DNA from 2 places in the Microbacterium sp. NPDC056003 genome. Region 2 is predicted to be linked to the other one. Evidence: predicted binding sites of a transcription regulator. Region 2 holds the regulator's gene; the other holds the start of a gene.
The links. Region 2 encodes HspR, which represses chaperone genes until heat shock. Its sites were predicted from a motif close to AAGTTGAGTCNNNNNGACTCAACTT; they were not measured.
Positions count from the first base shown of each region.

Region 1: a site for HspR is predicted at 3,315-3,339, ahead of ACFC1W_RS00905 (ATP-dependent Clp protease ATP-binding subunit). Genes of this name have one in related genera too.

Region 1 covers NZ_JBHJXQ010000001.1:182,552-198,654, reverse strand. Annotated here, with positions in the region: gene ACFC1W_RS00920 (LuxR C-terminal-related transcriptional regulator) at 1-2,025, opposite strand, end outside; gene ACFC1W_RS00915 (hypothetical protein) at 2,124-2,303, opposite strand; gene ACFC1W_RS00910 (class I SAM-dependent methyltransferase) at 2,331-3,167, opposite strand; gene ACFC1W_RS00905 (ATP-dependent Clp protease ATP-binding subunit) at 3,384-5,954, shown strand; gene ACFC1W_RS00900 (LLM class flavin-dependent oxidoreductase) at 6,107-6,982, shown strand; gene ACFC1W_RS00895 (LLM class flavin-dependent oxidoreductase) at 6,979-7,755, shown strand; gene ACFC1W_RS00890 (endonuclease/exonuclease/phosphatase family protein) at 7,780-9,039, opposite strand; gene ACFC1W_RS00885 (hypothetical protein) at 9,203-9,649, shown strand; gene ACFC1W_RS00880 (epimerase) at 9,646-10,668, shown strand; gene ACFC1W_RS00875 (FtsX-like permease family protein) at 10,695-13,376, shown strand; gene ACFC1W_RS00870 (FtsX-like permease family protein) at 13,373-16,096, shown strand; gene ACFC1W_RS00865 (ABC transporter ATP-binding protein) at 16,096-16,103, shown strand, end outside.
Region 2 covers NZ_JBHJXQ010000001.1:1,363,519-1,379,621, forward strand. Annotated here, with positions in the region: gene ACFC1W_RS06320 (DUF222 domain-containing protein) at 1-1,129, shown strand, start outside; gene ACFC1W_RS06325 (GNAT family N-acetyltransferase) at 1,166-1,759, opposite strand; gene ACFC1W_RS06330 (hypothetical protein) at 1,878-2,621, shown strand; gene dnaK (molecular chaperone DnaK) at 2,803-4,671, shown strand; gene ACFC1W_RS06340 (nucleotide exchange factor GrpE) at 4,674-5,258, shown strand; gene ACFC1W_RS06345 (DnaJ C-terminal domain-containing protein) at 5,273-6,268, shown strand; gene ACFC1W_RS06350 (heat shock protein transcriptional repressor HspR) at 6,298-6,789, shown strand; gene ACFC1W_RS06355 (DUF4185 domain-containing protein) at 6,899-8,071, shown strand; gene ACFC1W_RS06360 (ABC transporter substrate-binding protein) at 8,371-9,708, shown strand; gene ACFC1W_RS06365 (carbohydrate ABC transporter permease) at 9,785-10,777, shown strand; gene ACFC1W_RS06370 (carbohydrate ABC transporter permease) at 10,790-11,611, shown strand; gene ACFC1W_RS06375 (DUF4185 domain-containing protein) at 11,670-13,205, opposite strand; gene ACFC1W_RS06380 (hypothetical protein) at 13,296-14,480, opposite strand; gene ACFC1W_RS06385 (glycoside hydrolase family 172 protein) at 14,485-15,627, opposite strand; gene ACFC1W_RS06390 (LacI family DNA-binding transcriptional regulator) at 15,748-16,103, shown strand, end outside.

The DNA of each region.
Region 1 (16,103 bases), 1.2 Mb from region 2:
CAGATCGCCCAAGTGGCGGAATGACGCCACCAGCTCGTCGAGTTCGCCGCTCTCGTCCAGCCCGAGAGTCGCCTGCACCAGCCGGCCGTGCGCGAGTTCGTGCTCGTTGGCGGTCGACTCGGAGTAGGCGACGCACTCGGCGGCCCAGCGGGCGGCGCGCTCGGAATCGTAGCCGGACTCGGCCGCGGTCAGGGCCATCATGAACCGCACGTTGTTCACGTGGGTCTCGTCGCCCGCGCGCGCATACGCGCGCATCGCGCCCTCGAATGCCTCGACGGCGTCGGCGACGTCGCTGCCCCGCCCCTCCTGCACGGCGATGGTGCGGAGCGCGACACCGCGGAACTGGCGGGCGGCTGCGGCATCCCACGGGCTATCGTGCTCGATGGCGAGACGCTCGGCGGTGTCGAGGTGAGGCAGGGCGGCGGCGGGGTCCGGCCCGTAGGCCGCCGCGAGTCCGGCGAGCTGGTGGGCGGCGCGCAGCTCGTGCAGATCAGCGGGGTCGGCGGCGGCGAGAGCGCGCTCGGCGAGCCTGCTCACCACCTCGATGTCGAAGAACGCGAGGGCGTTGCCCAGCACGAGCAGCTGCGACGGCGTGGCGTGTTCGAGCAGCCAGTCGTCATGCGCGCCGAGCGCCAGAGCCTCGACGCTGTCGGCATCCGATCCGTACTGTTCCACGCCGACGGCGAGCAGCGCCGACAGCCGGACGGCCACCGGGTCGCGCTCCGCGAGCGACCAGCGGAGCGCGGCGTTCACCTCGGGGCACAGCATGACCGAGAGTCCCATCGCCTCTTTGCTCGCGTCGGTGCGTGCCCGCGCGATGAAGCCCTCCGACACGATCGTCACCATCTCGGCGTGGCGCCGCAGCACGTCGCGCACCACCTGCGGATCGGTGCGTGCGAGCACGAACTCGCGCATCACCGCGAGCAGGCGCCAGCGACCGCCGTCGCCGAAGGCGGGTACGAGCAGCGACCGGTCGAGCAGGCGCAGCACGATGCGTTCGGCGCCTTCGTGGCTGACCGCGACCGCCAGGTCGATGTCGAAGGTGCGGGGGAGTGCGGCGAGCCGCTGCAGCACATCGCGCTCTTCGTCGTCGAGCAGGTGCCACGTCCACTCGAACGCCGTCTCGAGGCTGCGGTGCCGACCCTCCGGCGTCGCACGGTCGAGCATCGCGAAGTCGCGGTCGAGGCGTGCGGACAGTTCGGCGAGGGGCAGGTGGCGTGCGGCGGAGGCGGCGAGTTCCAGCGCGAGCGGAAGTCCGTCGAGCCGGGTCGCGATGTGGTCGACGAACGGCTCGTCCTCCGCCGAGGGCGAGTGCCCGTGGGCCGACAGTCGGTCGCGCAGGAGTGCGCTCGCCGGCGCGTCGACGCCGTCGGCGGCGAGCGGTGGCACCAGGTGCACGTGCTCGTCGTCACCCCCGAGCGGGGTCTGCGAGGTGACGAGCACCTTGAGGCCGGGCGCGAGCGGGCGCAGCCGGGCGATCATCGAGCGCGTCGCGGGCCCGACATGGTCGGCGTTGTCGAGCACGAGCAGGTAGGGCTGCGCGGCGAGGGCGACGCCGACCGAGGCGAGGAGGTCTTCGTGGGGGGATGCCTCGAGCCCCAGCACCCTCGAGATGCGGTTGACGACATCACCCGCGGTGGCGTGCTCGAACTCGACGATCACGGGGGTGCGCGCATCCTGCGCCTTGGCGAACTCGAGCGCGAGGCGGGTCTTGCCCACGCCGCCCGGACCGACGAGGGTCAGCAGGTCGCCTGCTCGGACGGCCGCCTCCAGCTCGGCGACGTCGCGACCCCGACCGCGGAACGGATTCGCCGGCACGCGCACCGAGGCATCCCGCAGCTCTCGCGCCGCGGAGACCAGATCGGCGCGGCTCTCGGCCTCGAGCTTGCGGCGCAGGCTTGCGATATGGCTCTCGACGGTGCGCACCGAGATGAACAACTCCGAGGCGATCTCGGGGTTGGTGAGCCGTCGCTCCACGGCGGCGAGGACCGCGCTCTCGCGCGGCGTCAGGGGCGGCCCCAGCACGCGCCCAGTGTACTCACGGGCGGGCGTTCGCGGCACCGGTCGGAGGGCGCGCTCCGCCGGCAGCGCGCGGAGACGTGCTGCCGGCGGAGCAGGTGCGCTCACGCGCGACGCGGGAGGAGTCGGAACAGGATGCCGCCGGACGCCTTCGCGGAGCGCGCCGAGACGACGGGAGACTCGACGTCGGCGCGCTCGCGGGCGCGACGCCGGAGTTCGAGCTCGCGGAGCAGCTCGCTCTGGGCCATCCCGTGCAGGGCATAGGCATCGTGGGCGTACACCACGGCCGCCTCCTCTCGGTCGTGCGGCGGTCAGCGGACCGTCGCGGTGAACAGCAGGAACTCGGAGTCGATGACTCCATCGCGCGCGATGGCGCGGTCGCCGAGGCCGCGCAGGGCCTCGTCGATGGCCGCCACCGCGGCCGGGTCATCGGCGTTGCGGTTGTAGACCGCGATCGTCGGCCCGTAGTGCGACGCGAAGTAGGCGCGGAACTCCTCGCCCGTCGCGAAGCGGTCGAACCGCACGCTCTCGCGCACCGCGCGCACGTCGGCGACGCGATCGCCGAAGAGCTCGCGCACGTGCGACTCCTCCCCCCACAGCGGCGCCGGCCGCGCGCCCGCGGGAAGCGGCGCGTTGAACGGCTTCAGCGCGGCGAACAGCTGGCCGATGAAGCCCTGCGGCGTCCAGCTGATGAGCCCGATCCGCCCGCCGGGGCGGACGACGCGGGTGATCTCGCCGGCGCTGCGCTCGTGGTGCGGCGCGAACATCACGCCGACCGTCGAGATCGCGACGTCGAACTCGTCCTCGCCGAACGGCAGCACCTCGGCGTCCGCCGGCCGCCACTCCAGCTCCACGCCCGCCTCCTGCGCGCGGCGGTGGCCGTCGCCGAACAGCTCGGGCGTGAGGTCTGTCGCGACGACGTCGGCTCCGCGCTGTGCGGCGGGGATCGCCGCGTTGCCGCTTCCGGCCGCGATGTCGATCACGCGCTCTCCGGAGCGCACGTCCACGGCCTCGACCACTCGTGGGCCGAGCGACCAGATGAGGTCATGGGCGAGCGTCGGGTAGTCGCCTGACGCCCACATCGCGCGGTGCTTGGCCTTGAGGGCCTGATCGGCCTCGTCGATCGCGATCGTGTTCAGATCCGTCATGATGTGTCCTTCTCCTTCTGGTTCTGTGGACGCCTCCCAGGGTTCTCGGGAATCGCCGCGGCCACATCCGTGCCGTGCACGGAAATCGGCACCGGGACTGAAGAGTGCGGACGGCGTCGGGGAATACACGACCCCCGCACAGCCTTGAAGTTGATACGACTGTGCTCAAGTTCGTAAACTTGACAGCCCTTACCTCAACTTTCAGGAGATTGCGGAATGCCCGAAGACTTCACACCGTCCGCCGGCGCCGACGACAGCGGCAGCTCGTTCGACGAGTTCCTGGCGCGGTACCTGGCAGGCGAGCGCGCCCGCGCAGAGCGGTCCATCGACCTCAGCCGGTTCCTCGGCGCCCGCACGCAGGAGCTGCTCCAGCGCGCGGGCCGCTTCGCGCTCGAGCGCGGCCAGCGTGAGCTCGACGCTCTGCATGTGCTGCGCGTCCTCATCGACGAGGCGCCCGCGCGTGACGCCGTCCAGCACATCGGCGCGGACCCGCGCGCGATCCTCCGCGCGACCGAGGAGCGCCTGCCCGCCGCGAGCAGCCCGGCCGACGTCGACGGCGCCGTCATCACGCCGTCGGTGCAGCGCGCGCTGTTCCACGCGTTCCAGGTGGCCCGCTCGTCGGGCTCGACCTACGTCGACCCCGAGCACCTGTTCTTCGCCCTCGTTCTCGCGCAGGACACGCCCGCGGGGCAGGTTCTGGCGCGCGCCGGCGTCACCGCCGAGGCACTCACCCAGGGCCTGCGCGAGACCGTGACCACGGGCGCGGCGCCGTTGACGGACGATGAGACGGATGCCGCGGCATCCGACACCCCGATGCTCGACACGTACGGCACCGACCTCACCGCGCAAGCTGCGGCCGGAGAGCTCGATCCCGTGATCGGGCGCGCCGACGAGATCGAGCAGACCATCGAGATCCTGAGCCGGCGCACCAAGAACAACCCGGTGCTCGTCGGCGAGGCCGGCGTGGGCAAGACCGCCATCGTCGAGGGCCTCGCGCAGGCGATCGTCGAGGGCGGCGTTCCCGAGCAGCTGCTCGGCAAGCGCGTCGTCGCGCTCGACCTGCCCGCGATGCTCGCCGGCACGCGCTACCGCGGCGACTTCGAGGAGCGGCTCACCAAGACCATGGACGAGATCGCCGCCCACAAGGGCGAGCTCATCGTGTTCATCGACGAGGTGCACACGGTCGTCGGCGCGGGCGGCGCCGGTGACGGCGGCATGGACGCCGGCAACATCCTCAAGCCCCGCCTCGCGCGCGGCGAGCTGCACCTCGTCGGCGCGACCACGCTCAAGGAGTACCGCGTGATCGAGAAGGATCCCGCGCTCGAGCGCCGGTTCCAGCCGGTGCGCGTCGGCGAGCCCTCGATCGAGGACGCCGTGCTCATCCTGCGCGGCCTGCAGCCGGCGTACGAGGAGCACCACGGCATCGCGTATACCGACGAGGCGATCCGCGCGGCCGTCGAGCTCAGCGACCGGTACCTCACCGAGCGGGTGCTGCCCGACAAGGCGATCGACTTGATCGATCAGGCCGGCGCGCGGCTGCGGCTGCGCCTGGGGGCGAAGCTCGACGTCAGCGCGCTAATGACCGAGCTGGCCACCCTCGAGGCCGACAAGAACGCGGCGGTGTCGGCCGAGCACTACGAGGAGGCCTCGCGCATCCGCGACCGCATCGCGGCGGTGCAGGCCAGGCTGGACGACGTCGCGGCCACCGGAGCCGCCGCCGGCGACGAGGCTGTGGTCGGCGAGCCCGAGATCGCCGCGGTGATCAGCCGTGCCACCGGCATCCCGGTCAACCGCCTCACCGAGTCCGAGCGCGAGCGCCTCGCCGTGCTCGAGGACGAGCTGCACGATCGCGTGATCGGCCAGGACGACGCCGTCGCCGCGGTCGCCAAGGCGGTGCGCCGCAACCGCACCGGCATGGGCGACGCCCGGCGTCCCGTGGGCTCGTTCCTCTTCCTCGGTCCGACCGGCGTCGGCAAGACCGAGCTTGCCAAGGCGCTCGCCGCGTCGCTGTTCGACGACGAAGGCGCGGTGATCCGCTTCGACATGAGCGAGTTCGGCGAGCGGCACATCGTGTCGCGCCTGGTGGGAGCCCCTCCGGGATACGTCGGCTACGACGAGGCCGGCCAGCTCACCGAGCGCGTGCGCCGCAACCCGTACGCGATCGTGCTGTTCGACGAGATCGAGAAGGCGCACCCCGACGTGTTCAACCTGCTGCTGCAGGTGCTCGACGACGGCCGCCTGACCGACGGCCAGGGGCGCACCGTCGACTTCCGCAACACGGTGGTCGTGATGACGTCGAACCTCGGCTCGGAGTTCCTCGCCTCGCGGGGCGGCGCGATCGGCTTCATCGCCGACGGCGGGGGATCGACGGGCTTCGGCTCCGAGAAGGACCTGCGCGACCGCGTCATGGCGCGTCTGCGCGAGGCCATGCGACCGGAGTTCCTCAATCGCATCGACGAGATCGTGCTGTTCCGCAAGCTCGACCAGCCGCAGCTGCGCCAGATCGTCGGGCTGCTGCTCGGCGCGTCGGAGGCCCGGCTCGCCAAGCGCGAGGTGGGGCTGGTCGTCACGGAGGCCGCGACCGACTGGCTCGCCGAGCACGGGTACGAGCCGGAGTACGGCGCGCGTCCGCTGCGCCGCCTGATCCAGCGCGAGGTCGACGACCGCATCGCCGACCTGTTCGTGACGGGTGCGCTCGTCGACGGCGGATCGGTGACGGTGGATGCCGCGGCCGGCGAGCTCGTCGTGCGGGCCGCGGCTCCCGCGGTCATCGCCGCCGCGGCCTGACGCACCCGCACCCCCTTGCTCACCTGTCACGATCTGCCGGTCGCGCCGACGATTCGTGACAGGTGAGCAGGGAGGGATCGCGTGGCCCGAGCGGGGAGGGATCGCGTGGCCCTCGGCAGGAGAGCGTCGCCGGGGCGTGCCAGGGTGGAGGGATGGCACGCATCGGCGCGATCTTCAACCCGTACACGCACGCACCCGAGGAGTTCCGCGAGGCGGTGGCCGTCGCCGAGCGCGAGGGGCTGCCCGAACTGTGGATCTGGGAGGACTGCTTCCGCACGTCGGCGTTCGCGACGGCCGCCGCCGCGCTCGCTTGGACCGAGCAGCTGCGCCTCGGAATCGGCATCTCGCCCATGCCGCTGCGGAACGTCGCCGCCACGGCGATGGAGATCGCGACCGTCGAGCGGCTCTTCCCCGGCCGGCTCCTTCCCGGCGTCGGGCACGGCGTGCTGCCGTGGATGGGCCAGGTGGGCGCGCGGGTCGCCTCGCCCCTGACCCTCATGCGCGAGTACGTGCCCGCCCTGCGGTCCCTGCTTGCGGGCGAGCAGGTCGACACCGCGGGCCGCTATGTCACCCTCGACGCCGTCCGGCTCGACACGCCGCCCGCGACGGCGCCGCTCGTGTACGCGGCGGCCGAAGGGCCCAAGACGCTGCAGCTGTGCGGCGAGGTGGCCGACGGCGTCGTGCTCGACAGCAACCACACACCCGCCGAGGTGCGCGCCTCGATCGAGGCGATCCGCGGCGCGCGCGCCGCAGCGGGTCGGGAGGGCGATCACGACGTCGTCGCCTTCGTGATCGCCGCCTTCGGCCCCGACGCCGAGTCACGGGCGCTCGCCGACGTGGGCGACAAGCCCGATCCGCACCAGCGCGCGGTGTGGGGCGATCCGGCCGAGGTCGCCACGGCGCTGGGCGGGTTCTTCGACGCGGGGGTCGACGACGTCGTGCTGCTCCCGGCCTCGCGCGTCGACGCGGCCGCGTACTACGCGTCGGCTGCCGAGGTGTCGCGCCTCGTCGCGGAGCGCACGCCATGACCGGCACCGGTGCTCTGTCGATCGGCGTCGCCGCCGCCGTCGGACCCGAGCTCGCCGCACGCCTGGCCCCGGCGATCGAGGCCGCCGGGTTCCATGCCCTGTGGGTCAACGACACCTCGGGCGACGATGCGCTCGAGGTGCTCGCGGCCGCCGCGCGCGAGACCGAGTCCCTCGTGCTCGCGACAGGTGTCGTCCCGGTCGACCGGCGTCCGCCGGCCGAGATCCTCGATCGCGTGTCGGCGCTCGCGCTGCCGGAGGACCGGCTCGTGCTCGGCATCGGCTCCGGCGGTCGCCGCGAAGGAGCGCTGGCGCTGGTGGGGGATGCCGCGGCCGCACTCCGGGCGGGATCGTCGGCGCGCGTCGTGGTCGGCGCGCTCGGCCCGAAGATGCGGCGGCTCGGGGCCGCGGCATCCGACGGTCTTCTTCTGAGCTGGCTGACGCCCGGCGTCGCCGCACGGCAGACCGACGCCGCCCATGAGGTCGCCGCCGACGCCTACGTCGCGGTCTATGTGCGCACGGCGCTCGACGCCGATGCCGAGCCGCGGCTCGAGCGCGAGGCTGCCGCCTATGCCTCGTACCCGGCGTACGCCGCGAACTTCGCCCGACTGGGCATCGGGGCGATCGACACGGTGATCCGATCCGATCAGGGCGCGCGGATCGCCGCGTACCGGGCGTCGGCCGACGAGGTCGTGCTGCGTGCGATCACCGCCGGCGAGACCGCCGACGACTACCTGCGCTTCGTCGACGCGGCGCGGGCGGCCGCGGCCCGGTGACCGCGGCGCCCGCCCGCTGACGGGTCAGCGGCCCATGCGCGGGACCTTCACGTCGACCCACACCAGTCGGTGGTCGCTGCTCGGGAACGGGAACACCCCGGTCAGGCGCGACAGCGGGTCGGCTGTCACGGGCCAGAAGACGCCCGACGCGACGGGCTTGAGCGTCCACGACGGCAGCACGTAGTCCGCGCGGAGGTTGCCGGGCGCGGTGTCGCTGAAGTCGGCGGTGTCGTACTTCGGGTCGCCCCGGTGCGTGGCGTTCGCCCCGCCCTGCAGCGCAGACGCTTCGACGGCTCCCTGCGACGTGGGCTTCGCGTCGCGGATCCAGTGACTGCCGAGCAGCTGGTCGATCGCGGCGTCGACGGAGTCGCCGTCGAGGGGGTCCGCGTTCTGGTCGCCGACGATGACGAACGACGACGCCGGGCGCAGTCCGCCGCGCACGCCGTCGTCGTCGTAGATGTAGCGGCCCTTGCCGGGTGCGACGTAGTCGGCCCAGAACCGGATCTCGTCGTGGTTGCGCGTGCCGTTGCGGTCCTCGGGTCCGTCGAAGGTCGGCGGGGTCGGGTGCGAGGCGAGGATGTGCACCGTGTGGTTGCCGACCTTCACCGGCACATCCCAGTGCGACTTGCTCGACAGCCGGAAGACCTCGAGCTCCGCGGGGGAGTACCAGTCGGCCGGGAGCACCGTGTTCGGGTCGTCCGGCAGCAGGGCGCCGGGCATGTCCTTCCACAGGAACTTCTGGAATGTGCGCACGTCGTCGGTCACGATCGGGTGCTGGGACAGCACGACCATGCCGTACTGGCCCTCGTAGAGGCCGAAGCCGAACGCGTCGTCGCCCCCGCCGATGGTCCCGTTGTTGTTGAGGTCGAAACCGCTCGGGATGCCGGTGTTCGACGGCGCCACGAACGCGTAGGGGTACTCCGCCGCCGGCGCGCCGTTCTGGCTGACCTCGAGGTAGTTGTCCCGGAACAGATCGACGGCGACCCCGCCCTCGACGTAGTCGAACTCGTTCAGCAGCACGACATCGGGGGCGGTGCGCTGGATCACCTCGGCCACCGTGCGCGCCTGAGCGTTGTCGCCCGTCGACAGGTCGGTCACGAGCTGGCCCGCCGCGCTGCGGTTGAGCGAGAGGTTGTAGGTCGCGACGCGCAGCGGCTCCTTCTGGTAGAGCACGTCGGGTTTGTGGGGCGAGGGCGGCGCGGCCAGGGCCGGGGCAGCCGAGCCCGCGCCGATCAGCGCGGCGGCGGTGAGGGCGGCGAGAGCGCCGCGGATGCGGGGGGACATCGTTCTCCTTCGAACAGGCGCCGTCTTGTGGACGGCGCTGGCGGATGCAGCGACGCACTCGCGTGATCAGCGGCGAGGTCGACCGCACCTCAACGGTAGGCGGCGAACATGACCAGCGGAAGAACGGCGGCTGTCGAGGCCAGGGGATGCGAGACTGGGCGCGATGACCGCTCGATCCACGACCCGCACCGATTCCGTACCGAAAGTCGTGGCGCGCATCGTGCTCGCGGCACTGCTGCTCATCGCCGGGGCATCCCACCTCACGTGGGGGCGCCGCGGCTACCGCATCGTGGTGCCCGATTGGGCGACGGCGCTGCTGCGCACCGACAAAGACGCGATCGTGGTGGCATCCGGCGCGGTCGAACTGATGCTGGGAGGCGCGCTCCTCGCACTCCCACGCGAGCGCGGACGCATCGGCTGGATCGTCGCGGTCTTCTTCGTCGCCGTCTTCCCGGGGAACGTGCATCAGTGGCGAACCCGCCGCGATGCCCCGCTGATGCGCACCGACCGGGCGCGGTTCGTGCGCCTGCTCCTGCAGCCCGGTCTCGTGGCCTGGGCGCTGTGGAGCAGCCGGCCGGAGCATCGAGCGGGAAGGACGGCGGCGCGGTGACCCGCCCCGTCGCCGTGATCGCCGGCGCCTCCGGCTTCGTGGGCGGTGCGCTGCGGACCGCGCTCGTCGACGAGGGCTACGACGTCCGGCTGGTCGGCCGCAGCGGACCGGATGGGCGCTGGTCGGATCCTGAGAGCCTGCGGCGCGTCGTCGACGGCGCCGACCTGCTGATCAATCTCGCCGGCAAATCGGTGAACTGCCGCTACACCGATGCGAACCGCGACGAGATCCTGCGATCCCGTGTCGAGACGACCCGCCTCCTGCGGGAAGCGGTGACGGATGCCGCGGCCCCGCCTGCGCTGTGGCTGAATGCCGGCACCGCCACCATCTACCGCTACGCGATGGACCGCCCGCAGACGGAGGCGGAGGGCGAGCTCGGGTCGGGCTTCTCGGTCGACGTCGCCCGCACGTGGGAGGAGGAGTTCTTCGCCGGCGACCTTCCCGCCACGCGGCGCGCGTCGTTGCGCATGGCCATCGTCCTCGGTGGCGGACCCGCGACCCGGCTGCTCGTGCGGCTGGCCCGCCTCGGGCTGGGCGGCCCGCAGTACGACGGGCCCTGGTTCCCGCATCGCCGCTACCGAGGCATCGGCCCGCACCCGACCGGCAACGGCAGGGCGCCGACGCATCGCTCGCGCGGGCGGCAGCGCTTCAGCTGGATCCACATCGACGACGTCGTCGGCAGTGTGCGCTTCATCCGCGACCACCCCGAGATCGCGGGACCGGTGAACCTCGCGGCACCCGATCCGATCGACAACACCACGCTGATGGAGACGCTGCGTCGCCTGGTCGGCGCGCCCGTCGGCCTGCCCGCGTGGCGCTTCATGCTCGAGCCCGCGATGTGGGTGCTGCGCACCGAGCCGGAGCTCGTCCTGAAGAGCCGCTGGGTGCTTCCGGGCGTGCTGGAGGATGCCGGATACCGCTTCGCGCATGCCGAGGCCGGTCTCGCCCTCGCGGACGTCGTCGGGCGCCTCTCCCCGGCGCGTGACAGCGCCGCGGAAGCCGCCGCCCGCCTGGGTTAGAGTGCCAGAATGCAAAGGCTGGCCGCGTGATCGGAGGACTCCGCTTCGCCCTGGCCCGGGCGCGCGCCGCAGCGACGCCGCTCCTCACCCTCGGGGTCGTCTCCGCGCTCGCCGCGCTGCTCCTCGTGGCGGTCGTCGCCCTCATCGGCACGGTGGAGACCCGCGAGGCGCGCTCGGCCCTCGCCGCGGCGACGGGTGATCGCGGTCGTATCGTCCTGACCGTCGACGCCGGGGTCTCGGCCGACGAGGTCGCCGACGCCGCCGCAGACGCGGTTGCGGATGCGGGCGCCGCCGGAGCCCTCGCGATCGCCGCCGACGACGGTGCAGTCGTGCTCACGCCCGACCTCGACAGGATCACCGGGGCGCAGGCGGTCGCCCTCGTCGACGGGCTCGCCGGTCTGCGTGACGCCGTCGAGGAAGCGACCGGCGACCGCCCGCAGGAGTCGGGCGGCCTGCGCGACACGCTCGCCGGCGTCGGCGACGGCCTCGAGGCGCGCCGAGGGCCGACCGCGGTCGCACTGGGCCTGCTCGGTCTGCTGACGGCCGTCGTCGTCGGCGCCGTCGCGCTCGAGTCGGTCCGGGCGCGCGAGTCCGAGACCCGGCTGCTGCGCGCGCGTGGTGCGCGCCGGCGCGACCTGGTGTGGCTGGCGGCGCTCGAGTCGGCGATCGTCGCCGTGGCGGGCGGTCTGGCCGGCGCGTTCCTCGGCGTGCTCGTGGCGGGGATCTGGGGTGCCGCGCCCGCGGGTGCGCTCGTGCCCCCGGCCGTCGCGGTGGGCATCGCAGCGGTGGTCGCGACCGTCGTCGCGGTGGCCACGGCACGCGGCGCCGAGCGCGGATCGGCCCGGGCCCGCGCCGTGGCCGACATCGGGCTGATCGTGCTGCTGGCGGTCGTCACCGCTCTCGCGGTCTGGCAGTTCGTGCAATCCGGAACCCCGGTCGTCGAGCGAGGCGACGGCGGCTCGACCCTCGATCCACTCGTGGCGGTCGCTCCCGCGCTGGCTCTCGGACTCGCCGCGCTGATCGCCGTGGCCCTCGCGACCCCGATCGCGCGGGCGATCGGCGCGGCCTTCGCGCCCGGTCGGGCGGTGTCGCCGACGACCCCGTTGCGGCTCGCGTCCCGTCGTCCGGCGCGCCACGCCCTGTCCATCACGGTCGTCGCGTTCGCGATCGGGACGATCACGGTGGCAGGTGCCTACCACGCCAGCCTCACCGCCCTCGGCGACGCCCCCGAGGCCCTGCGCGTCGGCGCGGACCTCAAGGTCGGCACGATCCCCGAGGACGTCGTGGCAGCGGATGTCGCGGCCGTCGGCGCGCCCGATGCGGCGATGCTCGCACGCCCCATGAGCGCGCAGGGCGCCGATCAGCGCATCCCCATCCTCGCTGTCCAGGCACCACAGCTGGGTGCGGTCATGCTCGACGCGGACGGCACGATCGACCCTGCCGCACTCGGCGCGGAGCTCACGCTCCCCGAGACGAGCGCGGTGCTCGAGGACGACACGTTCTCCCTCACTCTCGTGGCACCCGCGGGCGAGCCCGTCGAGTTCGACGGAGAGCTCATCCCGCAGGGCTCTCCGGCCTTCAACGGCCGGGCGACCGTGGTCTCTTCCGCGGGAGCCGTCGCGACGTTCGGCTTCAGCAACGCCGATCTCTCGGTGATCGAAGACGACGACGGCAACACGTTCACCGACCTGGAAGTGCGCGACGAGGAGACGTACACATTCGAGCTGCCCTCCGACGACGAATGGTCGCTCGCGGCCCTCGCGATCGCCTACCACCCGCTCGGCCACGTGCCGGGCGGCGGCGAGATCTCCGAGGTCTCGAGCGGTGGGGTCACCGTCGACCTGACGGAGTTCCGCCCGGCGGCGGGCACGCCCGGAGTCGTCGACGTCACCGACGCGGGCATCGGGTTCGCACCCGAGGCGAGCGAGGGCCAGCCCTACAGCCAGGCCGTGGCCACCGGCATCCCCCCCGCGGTTCCGACGGTCATCACCGCGCAGCTGGCTGCCTCGCTGAGCCTCGAGGTGGGTGACTCGATCGCGCTCGAGGTGATCAAGCCCGAGTTCGAGGCGGACTTCGAGATCGTCGACGTGGTCCCGGTGCTCCCCGGATCGACCACCGGCGAGGGGATGCTCGTCGATCTCGGCACCGTCTCGACGGCCAGCCCGTTCGACGTCGTGCCGACGCAGGTGTGGCTGTCCACCGAGGATCCCGGGGCGATCGCGGCGGCCGTCTCGGCGGAGTTCCCGCAGACCGTGACGATCGTGGCCGATCCGCGATCGGCCGAGAACGCCGCGGGCACGGCCGCGGCCTTCTTCCTCGCTGCCGCAGGTGCGGTGGTGCTCGCCGTGGTCGTGCTCGTGCTCCGACGCACGCGCAGCCGCGCCGATTCGCGCGAGCTCGCCCTCTTCGCCGTGATGGGCCTGGGCCGTCGCCGTGCGTCGCGGCTGCGCGCGCAGGAGGACCTGTTCGCGGTGGCGATGGGCGCAGTGGGGGGCATCGCGGCGGGTGCGGCCACGGCATGGCTCATCGTGGCGCCGCTCGTGCGCGCCGCGTACGGCAGCGTTCCGGAGTCCTATCCCATCGTGCTGCGTGCCGACCCGCTCGTGCTGCTCCTGGTGGTCCTCGCCGCGGTCGGCGTCTTCGCGGTCATCGTCGCGACCGTGCGGGCCCCCGCCCGCCTCGCGCCGCTCATGAGGGAGGACGAGTGACCAGGTCGCCCGGACTCTCCGCCCTCACCCGTCGCCGCTTTGCGACGCCTCGCAGCGCAGCCCTCGTCATCATCGCGCTCACCGCCTTCGCGGCCTTCGTGATCGCGGCGGCTCCGCGCGCCCTCGTCGGAGTCGTCCGCGCCGAGGTCGCCCACCAGGTCTCCGACATGCCGGCGATCTCGCGCGACCTGTCGGCGAGTCTCATCGGCTCGCCGGCCCTCGGTTCCGCGAACGATCCCGAGGTCATCGGCGGCTGGGACGAGGGCGCGGAGGACGTGTTCGGCGCGGTCGGCCAGCTGCTCGCCGACAACCGGGCCTCGCTCGAGCCCGCCCTCGCACCGCTCGTCGGCGAAGCACAGTTCGCCGCGTACGCGCAGGATCTGCGCGTCGACCCCGAGAGCCTTCCCCCGCAGGCGCCCATCTCGATCGTGCAGCTGTTCGCCGAGCCGGCGATGCAGTCGAGTGTCGAGCTGGTCGACGGCGGCTGGCCCGAGCCGTGGACCGGCACGGGGCCCGTGGAGATCGTGCTGAGCCAAGTCGCTGCCTCGACGATGCAGTGGCCGGTCGGCGAGGTGCGCAGCGCACCGCCGTCGACCCGGGTCACGTCGGTCGACGACTGGCTCGAGGGAGCGGTCGAGATCCAGCTCGTGGGCACCGTCACGGCGATCGATCCCGATGCCGATCGATGGGCTCACCTGCCCACCTCGCTCATCGCCACCGTGTTCGACGACGGCAACCGGCGGCCCACCGCCACGTCGGTCGCCTGGGTGCATCCGGAGTCCTGGGCGCAGATCGTCCCGGCCCTGCGCGCGGAGCTGCAGGCGTGGTACCCGGTGGACGGCGGCGCGGCACTCGGAGCCGAGCCGGTCGAGCTCCTCTCCGCGCTGCGTGCGGCGACGTCGACGAGCGTCCCCGTCGACGAGACGGGTCAGCTGCGGGTGCGCTTCCAGAGCGAGATCGTCGACGTGCTCTCGACCGCGCTCTCCCGGGCGAACTCCGCGAGCGCGATCCTCGCCGTTGCTGCGGTCGGCCCGCTCGCGGTGAGCGTCTCGCTGGTCGTCCTCGCCGCCGCCCTCATGATCCGTCGCCGGCGCGCGGATCTGTCACTCATGTCCGCCCGCGGGGCGCCGCTCGCCCGACTGCGTCGGCTGCTGTTCGGCGAGGGGCTCATCCTCGGCATCCCCGCCGCGATCCTCGCGGCGATCGGCGCGATCGCCGTCACCCCGAACGACGCCGGGCCGCTGCCGACGCTCCTCGCGGTCGCCGTCGGTGTGGTGCCGGGCGTCGCGCTCGCCTTCACGTTGCGGCCCGCGCTGCTCGAGCGCGGACGCGCCGACCTCGACGCCCCGGTGCGCAGCAAGGCGGTGCGCATCGCCGAGGCGGTGGTGCTCCTGCTCGCCGCCGTGGCCGTCGTGCAGCTGTTCCTGCGCGGGATCGGATCGGCCACCGACGGGATCGATCCCCTCGTCGTCGCGGCACCGCTCCTGGCCACGGTCGCCGTCGCGCTCATCGTCGTCCGGCTCCACCCGATCCCGATCGCCGCGGCCCTCCGGGTCGCGCGCCGCGGCCGTGGCGTCGTCGGCCTCGTCGGTGCGGCGCGCAACCTGCGCGACTCCGCGGCGGGCACCACGGCCGTCCTCGCGATGCTCGTCGCCGTCGCCATCGCCGTGTTCTCGTCGCTCGTGCTCGCCACCGTCGACCGCGGTGCCGTGGTGGCCGCGCAGCGCGACGTCGGTGGCGACATCCGACTCGCCGGCCCCTATTTCGACGACGACATGATCGACTCCATGCGCGCGGTGGAGGGCGTCGACGACGCCGTCGGCGTTCTGCGTGGCGATTACGTCACGGTTGCGGGCCCGGACGGTCGTGAGAGCGTGCAGGTCACGGTGACCGATGTCGACACGCTCGCCGCCGTGCAGCGCGGCATGGTCGGGGCGCTGCCCGCCGGACTCATCACGCCCGCATCCGACCCCGTGCAGATCGTCGAGTCGAGCGTGCTCGCCGCGGACCTGGGGGAGGGGCAGACCACGTTCGTGACCTCGCCGGTCGACGTCGTCGGAACGCTCGACCGCGTGCTGGGCCTCACCGGATCCGAGAAGTTCGTGCTGATGGACCGGGCCGACTACGCAGCCCTCACCGGATTCGGGTTCTTCCCGCGCACGGTGATGATCGACGTCGCACCGGGAGCGGATGCTGCGGCCATCGCCGACGAGCTCGGCGACCTCGTCGGGTCGGCGCACTCGACGCGCATCCTCGAGGAGTCGACGGCCGAGATCCAGGCATCCCCGGCGGTCTCCGCCCTGCGGTTCGTGCTCCTGTCGGCGCTCGCCGTCGCGGTGGCGCTGTCGGTCGTCGCTCTCCTGCTCGTCGCGGGGGTCTCGCGTGATGCGCGCTCCCGCGTGATCGCGCTGCTGCGCAGCATGGGTCTCGACCGCCCCCGATCCCGCGGCGTCGTCGCCTGGGAGTTCGTGCCGCTCGGCGTCACTGCGCTCGTGGGCGGCGTGGTGCTCGGCGCCCTGCTCCCGCTGCTCGTCGTGACCTCGATCGACCTGCGCCCGTTCACCGGCGGCGGCGGTCAGCCCAGCATCGCCGTCGACCCCGTCCTGAGCGGCACCCTCATCGCCGTCGTGGTCGTCGCGCTCGCCCTCGCCGTGGTCGGCGGCGTGGCCAGCGCGCGCACGACGTCCATGGCGACCGTGCTCCGAACCGAGGAGGACTGATGACCGA
Region 2 (16,103 bases):
GATGGGCGACGTCGAGGGAGCGCCCGGCTCGAAAGGAGGGGCGGCGGATGCCTCGGACTGGGTCGCCCGGTCGACCCGCGCCGAAGTGGCCTGCGTGCTTCGTGTCAGCGAGCGGGCTGCCGCGACCCTCATCGCCGAAGCACGAGTGCTGTGCGCCGACCTCCCCGCCACGACCGAGGCGCTGCGCTGCGGTGACATCTCCTACGCGCACGCCAGGGCGCTGGTCGAAGATGCGCAGCTGTTCCGCCCGCTCGACCGCGGGGCGTTCGAGCAGGCCGTGCTCTCGGGCCGCCTCGACGTCACGGCGAACCGGTTCGCCCATCGCTGCCGCCGCGTCCGCGAGCACCTCGACCCCGAGACGATCGACGAGCGGTCCGAGCGTGCGGCGCGATCACGAGGAGTGACCGTACAGCCGGCGCGAGACGGCATGGGGTGGCTGATGGCCTACGGCCCGATCATGCAGGTGCAGCTGGCGCACACGCTGCTCACCGGCACCGCGATGGATGAGACTGCGGCGGGCGACCCACGCACGATGTCGCAGCTCCGCTTCGATGCCCTCGTCGACGCGGTGCTGCGCTCCGGGCGCCCAGTCGGGCTCGTCGACGGCGCTGACGCAGCGTCGCTGCGCCCGGTCCGGGTCGGGGTGACGCTCACGGTCCCCGCCCTGACCCTGCTCGGGCGCGGTGACGAGCCCGCGGTGATCGACGGGTACGGCCCGATCCCGCTCGATGTCGCCAAGACGCTCGCGGCGGGGGCGGACTCCTGGCGTCGCGTGCTCACGCACCCCGTGACCGGGGTCCGGCTCTGCCTCGACCGCGAGACCTACCGGGTGCCGGCCGCGTTGCGCGCCTGGCTCGCCGACCGCGATGGCACCTGCCGATTTCCGGGGTGCGACCGTGCGGCGTCCTCGTGCGACGTCGATCACACCGACGACTGGGCCGACGGCGGCTGCACCGACCACGACAACCTCGCGCACCTCTGCCGCACGCATCACCGGCTCAAGCACCACACCCGCTGGTGGGCACGATTCGAGGACGAGCTTCTCGTGTGGACAAGTCCGTCCGGTCACGAACACGCCACCGGTCCGCGCGAGGACCGCGAACCGGCGCTCACCCGGCTCAGACAGTGACCAGTGTTCACCCGGCTCAGCCATTGACACCGGCGCTCACCCGGCTCGAGCCGTGCTCCCGTCATCGCGTCCGCCATGCCACTCGCGCTCGAGGACCGCGTAGTGCCCGGTGTCGGTCCACTCGCCCTTGAGCCACATGTGCTCCACGAAGTGCCCCTCATGGCGCATGCCGAGACGGGCGCACAGCCGGACGGAGGCCTCGTTCCGCGGATCGAGCTCCGCATACACGCGATGCAACCCGAGGTCGCCGAACGCCAGGTCGAGCAGCACGCTCGCCGCCTCCGCCCCATAGCCGCGTCCCTGCGCGTGCGGAGCGATGATCCAGCCGATCTCGGCGCTGCGATCGGGAACGCCGCTGTGCAGCTCGAGGTACATCGTGCCGAGGAACGCCCCGTGCTCGTCCCGGATCGCCGGCTGAAGGTAGTCGCCGGCTTTCTCGAGGCGGGTGGCCGCGGCATCCCGTTCCAGCACTCGGGCGACCTCTTCACGCGACCGCGGCTCATACAGCAGGTACCGGCACACGTCGGGGTCGGACTGAAGGGCATACAGGTCGGCGAAATCGTCGGGGCGCAGCGCATCGAGCGTGACGCGCGGGCCGCGCAGCGGCTGCAGGTCGTACGGAAGCGGCATGCGGCCATCCTCCCGGATCGCACGAACGAGCGGGAGGGATGCCGCGCCCGCCGATGCCCGCCGACCGGCGCCCTCCAGGGTTAGGCTCACCGCAACGCGGACTCCGACGGGAGGATCGATGAACGACGCCGCACCGCCGGACAGCGAGCCGCCCGGCACCCCGCCCGAGGCGGACCTGCCCGGCTCCGCCCTGCCCGACTCCGCCCCGCCCGGCTCCGCGCCGCTCGGCACTGAGCCCCCACGCGGGCAGGCCCTGCGTCGCGGTGAAGGTCCGCATCACGCGCAGGGTCCGCGTCACCGCGTGGGCCAGCACCACGAGGCGCCCCCGCCGCCGACGCACGGAGGCACCGCCCGCGCGCGCCAGAGGCTGGGCGAGGACGCGCCGGAATTCGTCGAGTACTTCAAGGAGCGCGTCTACGCGACCTTCACCGGACTCGCGATCGTCCTCGTCGTGTCGTCGAACGACGCGCACGACGCCGGCCATGCGGTGTTGGCGCTCCTGCTCGGCGTCGTCGGCATCACCGCGGCAGGGTTCGTGTCGGGCGTGATCTCGCACCTCGCCGTCCACCGCGACTTCCCGGGAGGCGCCGAGCTGAGGGCGCAGCTGCGCATCGCGGGTGGGGCGCTGGGCACCCTCGTCACGCCGATGATCCTTCTGGCGCTCGCATGGTTCGGTGTCCTGCCACTGCCTGCGGCACTCCGCGCGGCCGAGATCGTCTACGTCGCCACGCTCGCTGTGATCGGCTGGTTCGCGGTGCGCCGTTCGCGCCTGGACCTGTGGAAGCAGCTGCTGGCGCTCACGATCCTCGTCACGCTCGGACTCGTGGTCGTGCTGCTGCAGACCCTCGCCCACTCTGTCTGAGTGGGTTCCAAAGTCCGACTGGATCCAAAGTTGAGTCGGGTCATATCAACTTCATTTGACACGCTCGACACCCGCGAGTAGCCTTGAGTCATCGCGACTCAACCTCTCTGTCGAGCGCGAGCAGACTTCCCATCAACCACGGGCCGAGGCATCCGCTTCGCCCACAAGAAGGAGAGAACACATGGCACGTGCTGTCGGAATCGACCTCGGTACGACCAACTCGGTCGTCAGCGTCCTCGAGGGTGGCGAGCCGAAGGTCATCGCCAACGCCGAGGGCTTCCGCACGACCCCGTCGGTCGTCGCGTTCACGAAGGACGGCGAGGTGCTCGTCGGTGAGACCGCGAAGCGCCAGGCGGTCACCAACGTCGACCGCACCGTCTCGTCCGTCAAGCGTCACATGGGCACCGACTGGGGCTTCGACGTCGACGGCAAGAAGTGGACGCCGCAGGAGATCTCGGCCCGCATCCTGCAGAAGCTGAAGCGCGACGCCGAGCAGTACCTGGGCGACACGGTGACGGATGCCGTCATCACGGTTCCGGCGTACTTCAACGACGCCGAGCGCCAGGCAACGAAGGAGGCCGGCGAGATCGCGGGCCTCAACGTGCTCCGCATCATCAACGAGCCCACCGCCGCCGCTCTCGCGTACGGCCTCGACAAGGGCAAGGAGGACGAGCTCATCCTCGTCTTCGACCTCGGTGGCGGAACCTTCGACGTCTCCCTGCTCGAGGTGGGCAAGGACGACGACTTCTCGACGATCCAGGTGCGCGCGACCGCCGGTGACAACCGCCTCGGAGGTGACGACTGGGACCAGCGCCTCGTCGACTACTTCATCAAGCAGTTCAAGGACACGACGGGTGTCGACGTCTCGGGCGACAAGATCGCCCTGCAGCGCCTCAAGGAGGCCGCCGAGCAGGCGAAGAAGGAGCTCTCGTCCTCGACGAGCACGAGCGTAAACCTCCCGTACCTCTCGCTGACCGACTCGGGCCCGGTGTCGCTTTCCGAGACGATCACGCGCGCCAAGTTCGAGGACCTCACCAAGGACCTCCTCGACCGCACCAAGAAGCCGTTCGAGGACGTCATCCGCGAGGCCGGCATCAAGGTCGCCGACATCGACCACGTCGTGCTCGTCGGCGGCTCGACCCGTATGCCCGCGGTGAGCGAGCTCGTGCAGCGCGAGGCCGGGAAGGAGCCCAACAAGGGCGTCAACCCCGATGAGGTCGTCGCCGTCGGCGCTGCCCTCCAGGCCGGTGTCCTCAAGGGCGAGCGCAAGGACGTCCTGCTCATCGACGTGACCCCCCTGAGCCTCGGCATCGAGACCAAGGGCGGCATCATGACCAAGCTCATCGAGCGCAACACCGCCATCCCGACGAAGCGCTCGGAGACCTTCACGACGGCCGACGACAACCAGCCGTCCGTCGCGATCCAGGTCTTCCAGGGTGAGCGCGAGTTCACGCGCGACAACAAGCCGCTCGGCACGTTCGAGCTCACCGGCATCGCGCCGGCTCCCCGCGGCATCCCGCAGATCGAGGTCACCTTCGACATCGACGCCAACGGCATCGTGCACGTCTCGGCGAAGGACAAGGGCACCGGCAAGGAGCAGTCGATGACGATCACCGGCGGCTCCTCGCTGCCCAAGGACGACATCGAGCGCATGGTGCGTGAGGCCGAGGAGCACGCCGCCGAAGACAAGAAGCGCCGTGAGGCCGCCGAGGTGCGCAACCAGGCCGAGACCCTCTCGTACTCGATCGAGAAGCTCATCAAGGAGAACGACGACAAGCTGCCCGAAGACGTCAAGACCGAGGTCCAGGCCGACGTCGACGCTCTCAAGACGGCGCTCGCGGGCGACGACGACGAGGCTGTGAAGACGGCGTTCGACAAGCTGAACCAGAGCCAGGGCAAGCTGGGCGAGGCGATCTACGCCTCCAACCAGGCGTCGCAGCCGGCTCCCGACGCGTCGGGTGAGCAGCCCGCCGACGGCTCCGGCCAGACCGAGTCCGACGAGGACGTGGTTGACGCCGAGGTCATCGACGACGAGGAAGACAAGAAGTAACCATGGCCGACAAGGACTTCGAGAACGAGGTCCCCGGCGGCGAGGACCCGGAAGCACAGGCTTCCGGGTCCGACCCGCAGGAGGGCCAGGACGACGAGCTGACGATCGATGACATCCTCGGTGCGACACAGAACGCGGATGCCGCGGCCGAAGACGCCGTGATCGCCGACCTCGAATCGCAGCTGCTCAACGATCTCAAGCGCCTCCAGGCGGAGTACGCCAACTACCGCCGCCGTACGGAGGACCAGCGAGAGCTCGAGATCGAGCGCGCCAAGGGGGCGGTCGCGAAGGGCCTCCTGCCCGTGCTCGACGACCTCGACCGGGCTGAGAAGCACGGTGACCTCGAGGAGGGCTCACCCTTCGCCGCGATCGCCGAGAAGCTGCGCGGCGTTGCCGAGCGCATCGGCCTGGTCACCTACGGTGCACCCGGCGAGGCGTTCGATCCGCAGCAGCACGAGGCCATCTTCCAGGCGCCGACCCCCGGCACGACCGAGCCCACGATCCTCGAGGTCGTCGAGATCGGCTACCGACTCGGCTCCGTCGAGCTTCGCCCGGCGAAGGTCGTCGTCGCGGTGCCGGCCGAGTAGTCCGGAGGGCACCTATGGCCAGTCAGGACTGGTTCGACAAGGACTTCTACTCGATCCTCGGTGTGTCCAAGGACGTCAGCGACACTGACCTCAAGAAGACCTACCGCAAGCTCGCGCGGAAGTACCACCCCGACTCCAACCAGGGCGATGCCAAGGCCGAGGCGAAGTTCAAAGAGGTCAGCGAGGCGTACTCGGTGCTCTCCGACGCCGAGCAGCGCAAGGAGTACGACCAGATCCGTGCCATGGGCTCGGGCGCGCGCTTCACGGCCGGCGGACAGGGCGGAGCCGGCGGCTTCGAGGACGTCTTCTCGATGTTCAACCAGGGGCGCGGCGGCGGCCGCTATCAGTCGGCCGAGGACTTCGACGACATCTTCTCGATGTTCAACCAGCAGGGCGGCGGCTTCGGCACCGGCCGGTTCGGTCAGTCGACGGGCGGCTACCGCGGGTACGGCGGTCCGACCCGCGGGGCCGACGTCACGGCGCGGACGACGATCGACTTTGTCACCGCGACCAAGGGCGAGACCATCACGCTCCAGGGCGAGGACGGCCGTCCGTTCAAGGTGAAGATCCCGGCAGGCGTGTCCGACGGCCAGAAGATCCGCCTGCGCGGCCGGGGCCGGCCGTCGCCGGACGGCGGCGAGAACGGCGACGTCGTCGTGCAGGTCGCCGTGCGACCGCATCCGGTGTTCACGCGCGACGGGCTCAACCTTCGCGTGACGATCCCGGTGACGTTCACCGAGGCCGCGCTCGGCGCGACCATCGAGGTCCCGACCCTGGGCGGCGAGCCGGTGAAGCTGCGCGTCGCGCCCGGCACTCCGTCGGGGCGCGTACTCCGCGTGAAGGGCCGCGGCGTGCAGACCGCCAAAGGCACCGGCGACCTGCTCGCCGAGGTCCAGGTGGCTGTGCCGTCGCACCTCGACGACGCGGCCCGCGAGGCACTCGAGCGGTACCACGCGCTCGAGCCGAAGGAGAACCCGCGTGCCGACCTCATGGCGAAGGCGCGCGGCTAGGAGGATAGGTCGGAGGGAGGTGAGCCGGCATGGGTGAGCAGCACGACATCGACGACGAGGCACCGATCTTCGCGATCGCCGTCGCCGCGGAGCTCTCCGGCATGCATCCGCAGACCCTCCGTCAGTACGACCGCCTCGGGCTGGTCGTGCCCGCGCGCACGTCGGGAGGCTCGCGCCGCTATTCGCTCCGCCACGTCGCGCAGCTGCGCGAGGTCGCGCGGATGTCGGCCGACGGCATCGGCCTCCCGGCGATCGCGCGCATCCTCGAACTGGAAGACCGGGTCCGCGAACTGCACGGCCGCGTCCGCGACCTCGAGGAGCGGGTGCGCACCGAACTCGAACGTCGCCCCGGCGCCCGCGTCTTCGCGGCGGGCGCGACCGGAGCGGTCGTGACCCTGCGCCACGGCACGCGGGTGCGCCGCGCGACCGAGCTCGTCGTGTGGCGTCCCCGCCAGCCGATCAGTCCGGGAGAGTCGCCGGCCGAGGCCCCGGCCGGCCATGCGGGCGACGACGAGCGCTGACCGACCGCGGTCGAGCCGCCGTGAGCTCGTCTCACTGAGCTCGATCTGAAATCGATTTCTCATTTCGCCCCCAGCCTCGTATCGTGACACCTGACGATCGAGGAGGATCATGGCTGCGCAGGCGACCCGTTCACGAATCCGAGCCGCGGCTGCGGCATCCGTCATCATCGGTGTCATGGCAATGGCCGGCTGCACGGGCACAGGGGCCGTGGACGTCGACGCCGACCCCGACAAGCCGTTCGTGCTGGAGGGCGTGTCGAACCTCACCGAGATCGCGCAGCTCACCGGGCCCGGGGCGATGAACGACACTGAGACCGCTGCCGTCGCCGGCACCGACCTGGGGTCGATGACGAATCTGGGAGACCGAACCTACTTCTTCTTCGGCGACACCTTCGGCGAGCGCGATCCCGACTCGATCGGCGGGCAGGGTGGGATCTGGCGATCGAACGTCTCGGCGTGGACGACCGACGACGATCCGACCGACGGGATCACCTTCGACGGGTGGGCTCCGGCAGACGACATCGGCTGGGCGGCGGCGCTCGTCGAGGGCGACCACGACCCCAATGACGGCAAGGGCGAGGTCACCAAGATCCCGACTCACGGCTTCGCGATCGGCGAGACGCTGTACATCGCCTACATGTCCGTCAACTTCTGGGGTGAGCCAGGAGCCTGGGACGCGAACTACTCCGGGCTGGCCAGGTCCACCGACGGCGGCGAATCGTGGACCGCCCTCGAGAACCCGCGCTGGCCGGGTGATTCGAACTTCATCCAAGTTGCACCGGCGCACGTCATGGAGGACGGCGTCGAGTACGTGTACTTCTGGTCGATCCCCTCCGGCCGGTTCGGGGGAGTGCAGCTGATGCGCGTGCCCGCCTCCGAGGAGGCGGTCGAGGATCTCACCGCGTACACGTACTTCTCGGGAGTGGATGCCGCGGGCGAGCCCCGCTGGGACGCCGACCTGACGGCTGCCGAGACGGTGGTCGAGGGAACGATCGGCGAGTTGTCGGTGATGTGGTCGACGTACCTCGAACGCTGGGTCATGACGTACTCGGACGGCGGCAGCGCATTCATCCGCGAAGGGGTCACGCCATGGGGACCATGGGGTGACCCGATCGAGCTCGTCTCCAGCGCGGAGTACCCTGGTCTGTACTCGCCGTACATGAATCCCAGATACGTCTCTGACGACGGCCGCACGATCTACTTCGCCCTGTCCCTCTGGGATCCCTACAACGTCTTCTGGTTCTCGACCGACCTCGAGAAGACCGAACCCGGGGCCTTCTAGCCCGTCGTTGTGAAATCGATACAGAGTGACCAGGTGCGCGTCTCGGAGCCGCCGCCGCACGCTGAGAGGTGTCTTTCAGCGCGACCTCACGCCCGCAGTGGCGCCGATCACGCCGTGCGGCAAGGGTGAGCAGCTTCCGTCGGCATTGCGCTTGAAATCGATTTCGCATACTCTGACCACCAGACGAGATCAGTGCCGATCCGCGGCGCCGCCGCGATTCACCGATCGATGTCAGACCGGGCTTCCTGACCGGCCACAGCTTCGACTCATCGCGGAGTCGAGTTCCTGAGGAGGGACGAATGCACAAGAGAAACAGCAGGCTCGCGCTCGCCGTCGTGGCGACCGCCTCGGCGGGCGCACTGCTCGCCGGCTGCGCCGGAGGCGGCGGTGCGCCGACCACGGAGGACGGCAAGGCGAAGGTCATCTTCTGGCAGCAGCAGTTCGAGGACTACCAGCAGGCGTGGTTCAAGGAGCAGGTCAACGAGTTCAACGCCCAGAGCGACGACGTCGAGGTGCAGTATCTCGTCGTCCCCGCTGACACGTGGGACCAGAAGCTCAAGGCCGCCCAGGCCGCCGGCAAGGCGCCCGACGTGAAGACGACGAACTACGGCAACATCAAGCCGATGCAGGCTAACGGCCAGCTGGCCGACCTCACGACGCTCATGGACGACGAGGCGTTCGCCGACATCGCGGAGAACATCAAGCCGTTCGTGAGCGTGGACGAGGGCGTCTACGGATACCCGCTGCTCGTCGAGCCGTCGACGGTGCTCTTCTACCGCGCCGACCTGCTCGAGGCGGCAGGCATCGACGCTCCGCCGACCGACTGGGATGAGCTCGTCGACGACGCGCGCAAGCTCACCGGCGACGGCGTCTACGGCATGAACATCGCCCAGACCGCGCCCGACCTGGGCTGGTCGAGCTGGGGCCTGCAGTACAACACGGCAGGCGACCTGCCGCTGCGCGGCGACTGGTCGACCGCGGATGCGACCGACCCGGCGTACGAAGAGCTGCTCGGCCTCTACCAGACGCTCTACACCGAGAAGCTCATGCCGCAGGAGCCGACGTACGGCTACGCGGACTGCTCGTTCTTCGGCGAGGGCAAGGTGGCCATGAGCGCGTGCGGTTCCTGGGCGCTCGGCCAGCTCTCGCAGAACCCCGACTGGGCGAACGTGTGGGAGAACACGGAGGTCGCGCCGTTCCCGTCGCACAACGGCGACCAGACCCTTCCGACCTCGACCCTCGGCGGCTGGACGCTCACCGTCGACTCGAAGTCGAAGTCGCAGGAGGGCGCTGCGGAGTTCGTGGAGTGGCTGCTCGCCGACGACACCGACCGGCTCGTGGACTTCTTCACGGCCACCGGCTTCTCGAAGTATCCGGCGCGCCTGTCGGTGACCGAGGCGCTCGCAGCGACCGAGGAGGCCAGCGCGAGCCCGTTCCTCGCCACCATCACCGAGCAGATCGTCCCCTACGCCAAGTCGGAGCCCGCGTACCCGTGGGACGTCAGCCTCGCCTTCGCGACTGCGATCGAGAAGGCCATGAAGGGCGGTGACATCCCGGCCGCCCTCGAGGAGGCGCAAGCGGCGATCGAGGATGTCATCGAGAAGCAGAAGCTGGCTGGCACAGGCACCGGCGGCTGAGAACGAGGAGTGGGGCGGATGCCGCGGCATCCGCCCCTTCTCCCTGATATCCCCCAACGAGTCGAAGGAGACCGCCATGACGATGTCGCCGCAGACGACGACACACATGGGCACCGCTGCGAGCGTCGCGCTCGAGGTGGAGGCGCCCGTCAAGGGCCGTCGTCGCCGCACGCGCGAGCGTGTGAGCAAGCACATGATGGACAACCGGACGGCGTACCTGATGCTCGCCCCGATGATCGTGCTGCTCGGCATCTTCGTGTGGTGGCCGCTGATCTGGTCGTTCTATCTCTCGACGTTCGAGATCAGCTTCTACGAGGATCCTGTCTTCGTAGGGCTGCAGTTCTACCGATACGTGCTGGAGGACCCCAAGTTCTGGCACTCGATCGGCATCGGCGCGATGTACGTGGTCTACACGGTGCCCGCGATCATGATCATCGCGTTCCTCATGGCCAGCTTCATCCGCACGTGCGGCATCAAGCTCGCCGGCCTGCTCAAGACGACGGTCTACACCCCGACGGTGGTCTCGGCCGTGGTCGCCTCGATCGTGTTCATCTTCATGTACCGCGCCGACGGCGGCATCATCAACTGGCTGCTCAGCTTCGTCGGTCTCGGCCCGTACGCGTTCCTGTCGGACCCGAACCTCGCCCTGCCGGCCATCTCGATTCCCGGCATCTGGCTCGCCTTCGGCATCACGACCTTGATCATGCTCGCCGGCATGTACGACATCCCGCAGAGCTACTACGAAGCCGCGCAGCTCGAGGGCGCCAACTACTTCCAGCGCACGTGGTTCATCACCATCCCGCTGATGAAGAACGTGCTCCTCTATCTGCTGGTCACGGCCACGATCGCCGGGATGCAGCAGTTCGAGCTGCCGCTCATCATGACCGGAGGCGGGCCGACGAACGCCACGATGACGCCCAACCTCTTCATCTTCAACACCTTCAAGGACCCCACCCCCTACGCGACGAGCTTCTCGCTCACCGCCGCACTCATCCTCTTCTTCGTCCTCGGCACCATCAGCGTGCTGATCTTCCGGCTGATCCGGTCGGATAAGGCGATCGACGCGTAGGGACCCGCACTCATGAACACTTCCGTCTCACGTCGCATCTGGACCTACGCCCTCGCCACCCTCATCGTCGTCAGCACGATGCTCCCGCTGGCGTGGATGGTCATCTCGGGCTTCAAGGGCAAGAGCGAGGTCGTCAAGACGCCCTTCCAGTTCTTCCCGGAGATCTGGATCTGGCAGAACTACGTCGACATCCTGCAGGACCCCGCCTTCGTGCAGGCGATGGTGCTGACCTTCATCGGTGCGGTGATCTTCACGGGCCTCAGCCTCACGGTGAACTCGTTCGCGGCGTACGTCTTCGCTCGCCTGGACTTCCGCGGCAAGCGGTTCTGGTGGATCTACTGCATCACGCCGATGTTCATCCCCGGCATGGCGATCCTGCTCACGTCGTTCGTCGTCGTGTCGAACCTCGGCATGCTCAACACCCTCGCGGTGCTGATCATCCCGGGCGTCGCGGCGGCCGCTCAGATGTTCTTCATCCGGCAGTTCTACCTGAACACCCCGATCGCGATCGAGGAGGCTGCGCTGATCGATGGAGCCGGGCGCTGGCGCATCTTCTGGTCGATCTTCCTGCCGCAGTCGCAGGGCGTGTTCGTCGTCGTGGGCGTCGGCTCGTACCTCGCCTACTGGAACGCGTACGTCTGGCCGATCCTCACGATCCAGGACCCCGGTCTGCAGCAGATCATGCAGTACCTCGCCGGATTCCGCTCCGAGCGCGGCAACGAGTGGGGCCTGCTCATGGCCGGCTCGACCCTTGCCGCACTGCCGACGATCATCCTGGTGCTGATCTTCCAGCGCTACATCGTCAACGGCGTGCGCCTCGCCGGCATCAAGTAGCGATCACGAGAAGACCGGGCCGCCCCTGGAAGGGCGGCCCGGTCTGGTAGGGACGCCGTCAGCGCCGGATGACGGCGATGTCGTCGGCCTGCAGCCAGATGTCGCCGGAGTTCGTCCAGACCCCGGCGAACACCTGCACCATATTTTGATCACCGCTCTCGAAGTCCACGGTGAACTTCGTCCACGGACCGATCGAGACGAAGTGCGCCTCGGCGATCACCGTGCCGTCGAGTGTGCGCGCGCCGAAGAATCCGGCATCGCTGTTGATCGACGTGCGAAGGAATCCCGTGAGCCGGTAGGCGGTGCCGGGCTCGACATCTACGTCCTGCCAGATGTTCCGCCAGCCCGTGTTGTAGCGCACGAAGGCGTTGCGATCACCCGAGAAGGACTGCGGCGGGGCGGTGTCGATGCCGCAGTTCGGACTGCAGCCCCAGGTGCCGTTCGTGCCGTCGCCCATCGTCGTGCCCCGCTCGAAGCTCGGGTTCGCGACGAGGTTCGGGTTCACGATTGTTCCCGAGCGGTCGATCTGCATGCGCATCAGGTAGACGTTGTACGGGCTCCACTGCGACATCGCGAAGTAGACCTCGCCGTCCTCGTTCCACGGATGGAAGTACCCGCCGTAGAGGCCTGGGTAGTCGGCGCTGCTCGCCACGATCTGCGGCGCCGTCCACGGCCCGGTCGGGCTCTTCGCGGTGCGCATCACGATGTCGGGTCCTGACAGTGTCATGAGCAGGTAGCGTTTGCTGAATTCGTCGTACTGCACCGAGAGCTCGCTCGCGGGCGCGTCGATCACGGGTGACGCGTCGGCCTCGGTCTTCGACCAGCGCTCGCCGTCCCAGTAGCGGTACGCCGACTTGTCGAGCAGCTTCTTCGCCGTGACTTTGGCGACGTGCACGGCGCCGTGGCGCCCGTTGGGCGTGCCGAATACGTAGATGTCGCCGCCCCTCCTGACGTACGCCTGCATCTGGAACGGTTGGGTGCCCTCGGCGTTGTTCTCCCACTTCGCGTCGGACTCCGTCCAGTTCTCACCGTCGTCGTCCGAATACGCGATGCCGGCGTAGTTGGTGTCCCAGTAGCCCGGCTCGCCCCACTGCCTGACCGACATGAACCCGATGTACTGACGGTCGCCCACCGAGATGCCGGCGGTCGGGATGGTCGTCATCTCGTCGCCGTTGACCTTCTTCGACGGGATGAGCTCCTTCGCGATGCCCTGGGGCGACTGCGGGGCGCTCTCGAACAGCATCCCGTCGGAGAGATCGCTGTCGCTCGAGCGCACCAGGACATTGCTGCGCCAGTTGCCGTTCGGCCCCGAGCCGCCGCCAGGCCCCGTCCAGCCGTTTCCGAACGTGTCACCGAAGGCGGTCAGCACCCGCCCGTCGCCGTCGTCCCACATGATGCCGAGGTCGGTCGCCTTGATGTCCCATCGCCCCCATGTGTTGTTCGGGGCGTCGGGGCCGGTCAGCTTCTCGACGACCGTCACCGGCGTCGGGGTGTCGGTCGCGAAAGCCGGACTCGCAGGCCCGAGCCCTGCGGCTCCGGCTACGACCAGGCCGGTGGCCGCCGCGGCGGCCGTGATCCTCTTCAGAGGCGTCATTGCACTCTCTCCTTCCTTCGTGCCCGCCCCGGTGGCGGGCGCGTCATCGGGGCGCGGAGCGGCTCCGCGGCGGCGAGGGATGCGCCGGTGTCATGAGACCGGCTCGAGGTGGAGGGGCCGCAGCCCCAGCCAGTACGACGACATGCCCGCGGGAGCGCAGGGGCAGACGTTCGACTGCACCCACATCGAGCGGTTGTCGTCTGAGAGGAACTTCGAGGGGATCGTGGTGCCGTAGCCGCCGAAGCGCTCGTCTGTCCAGGGGTACGGCCCGAAGTCCTCCGACAGGAAGAGCGTCCAGGGACCCCAGGGCGTGGGGGACTCGTAGAACTCGAACGTGAGCTCGGTCCACGACGTGTAGACGTAGCGCTCCAGCTTCGGCAGGTAGGTCACCCCGCCCTGCGAGATGACGCTGAGGTTCCGCGCGCCGACCGTCTCGCCCGACTCGACAGCACCGTCACCCGGGTGCTGCAGACGTTCGTCGACCAGAACGGGGTGCTTGTCGGTGATGTCGTCCGTCCAGGTCGGCTCGGAGTCGCCCGGCTCGCCCGCGTAGAACTCCCAGGCCGCGGCATCCGTCACCGCATCGAGGGGAACGCGGGCGAGGAAGAGCTCGGTGGGATCGGCGACGGAGTCGTCGAAGGAGTCGCGCCAGTTGCCGTCGAGACCGTACGCGTAGGCGAAGCCCGGCTCGGGGGCGTGCTCGTTCTCCTGCCCGTAGTCGGCGAACCACACCGTCGTGAAGAGGCCGTCGTCGAACATCGGCGCGGATTCGTCCCAGGCCCAGGTCTTCCCGTGATCGTCGCTGCGCGCGATCGTCGCGGCGGGGGCCTCGTTGAAGTCGAGGCGCAGGTCCTGCACTGCGAGATAGAGCGTGCCGTCGGCGCACAGCATGCCGGTCGGCTTGCGTGTGAAGCCCTCGCCCGACCAGACCTGACCCACCGCGTCGCCGCCCGCGAGGAACTCGCCCTCGAGGCCGTTCTCGTCGGTCGGCGAACCGGTCACGCGGTTGACCGCGATGTCGAAGAACTCGTTGCCGAAGCCCGCGCCGTCGCCGTTCGCCGTGTACAGCGCGTCGTCGTCCGACCAGCAGCTCGGCCACAGGTCGCCGTCCGAGACGCCGACCGCAGTGACCTTTTCGGCGACCGCGCCGCGCAGAGCCGCGCCCGGCAGGGCGTCGGCGAACTCGATGTCGTCGGGCAGGCTGCCCGCCGAGCAGGCGGCGAGAACGAGCATCGACGCGCCAAGCCCGGCCAGCGCCGCGCGACGGGGACGCACCCGATCAGTCCTGGGGCGCCCGCGGAGGCATCGCGCCGACATCGGGAACCGCACCGGTGCCGAGGTGCACCTCCAGCTCGTCGGGCGTCGGCGGCTTCGGCCGGCGAGCGGTCGGCCGGTCGAGGTAGAAGACCGCCGTCGAGGCGATGTCGTCGCGCAGCGGCAGATAGCGCCAGCCGCTCCGCCAGCCGAGCGCCTGAATATCGACCTTGGGGATGCCGGTCGCGAAGTGGATCGGGTCGAGCAGGTGCCAGCGGTACATGCCGAACCGCTGCTGGCTCACGTAGAGACCGTCGGGCCGGATGACCTGCGGCATGCCGAGGTAGGGCGTTGAGAACTCGGTGTAACCCTTGCCGGGGATGTCGAAGTTCCATGCGCCCCCGAAATAGTCCTCGGTCCCGGTGCCGCAGATCGTCGGGTAGTCGGTGTCGTCGTCGAGGTAGAACTTGATCTCGCCCTCGCCCCACCAGCCGTTGGAGTTCACACCCCACGCGATGTAGGTGCCGACGTACTGCCCTTGACCCTCGATGCCCTCGAGGATCGTGTGGGGGACGAGTTCCTCGAGCGGGTTCGACCGTCGCCACTGGGCGTGGAAGTACCCGTCGCCCGAGTAGTCGCCGCCCATCTCGTAGGTCACCTGGTAGTAGACGCGCACGTCGACGACGGACGTGTTCTCGATGGTGAGTCGTGCGCTCTCGCGGAAGGGCATCGGCCAGTACGAGTTGAAGCCGCCGTTCGGATTGGCAGCGATCGGCTGCGAGTTCACCTGGGCGAACTCGCCCCAGCCGTTGCAGAAGAAGTCGCCGTAGGGAACCTCGACGGCCGGCTCGTCCGCGCCGTCCCAGTACGCGCGCAGGATGAGCGTGCGCCAGTTGTCCTTGTGCGTCGTGATCCAGATGTGCGTGATCTTTCCCGCGCCCTCGATGTTCGCGAGGTCGAACGTCTCGCCCGCCTTGACGTCGACGCTCGGCGAGATCTTCCACCCCGGACCCAGGTCCCGGGCACACGCAGCCCCTGTTCCCTCGGTGGCGCGGCCGCCGCCTCCGGCCGAGCCGTCGAAGTTCTCGGGCGAGATCGACCGCGTCTGCACGCGCCGCAGCGCCGAGATCGACGAGAGGTCGGGGGAGGGCAGCTGGGGGGAACTCATCGTTCAGCACTTCCTTGCGTCGGCACGCCAGATCAGCGAGCTTCTGGAATCGATTTCAACACTGTATTGTTGGCTGACCGGCAATGTCAACGCGGGCCGGCGCAGGCTGAGGCAGGGGCGATGGCCACGATCTACGAGGTGGCGAAGCTGGCAGGGGTCTCCCCCGCGACTGTTTCGCGCGTCTTCAACGGCATCGGGGTCTCAGACGAGAAGACGGTCGCCGTGCGGGATGCGGCGCGGCAGCTCAACTTCACCCCGAACCGCACCGCGCGCACTCTCCGCCGTCAGGCATCCGAGGTCATCGCCCTCGTCATCCCCGACATCGAGAATCCGTACTTCACCGAGATGGCACGCGGCGTCGAAGACGTCGCGTCACAGGCGGGGTACTCCGTCGTGCTCTGCAACACCGACTCGCAGATCGAGAAGGAGGCGACCTACCTCCAGATCGCCATCTCCGAGCACATGGCGGGCGTGAT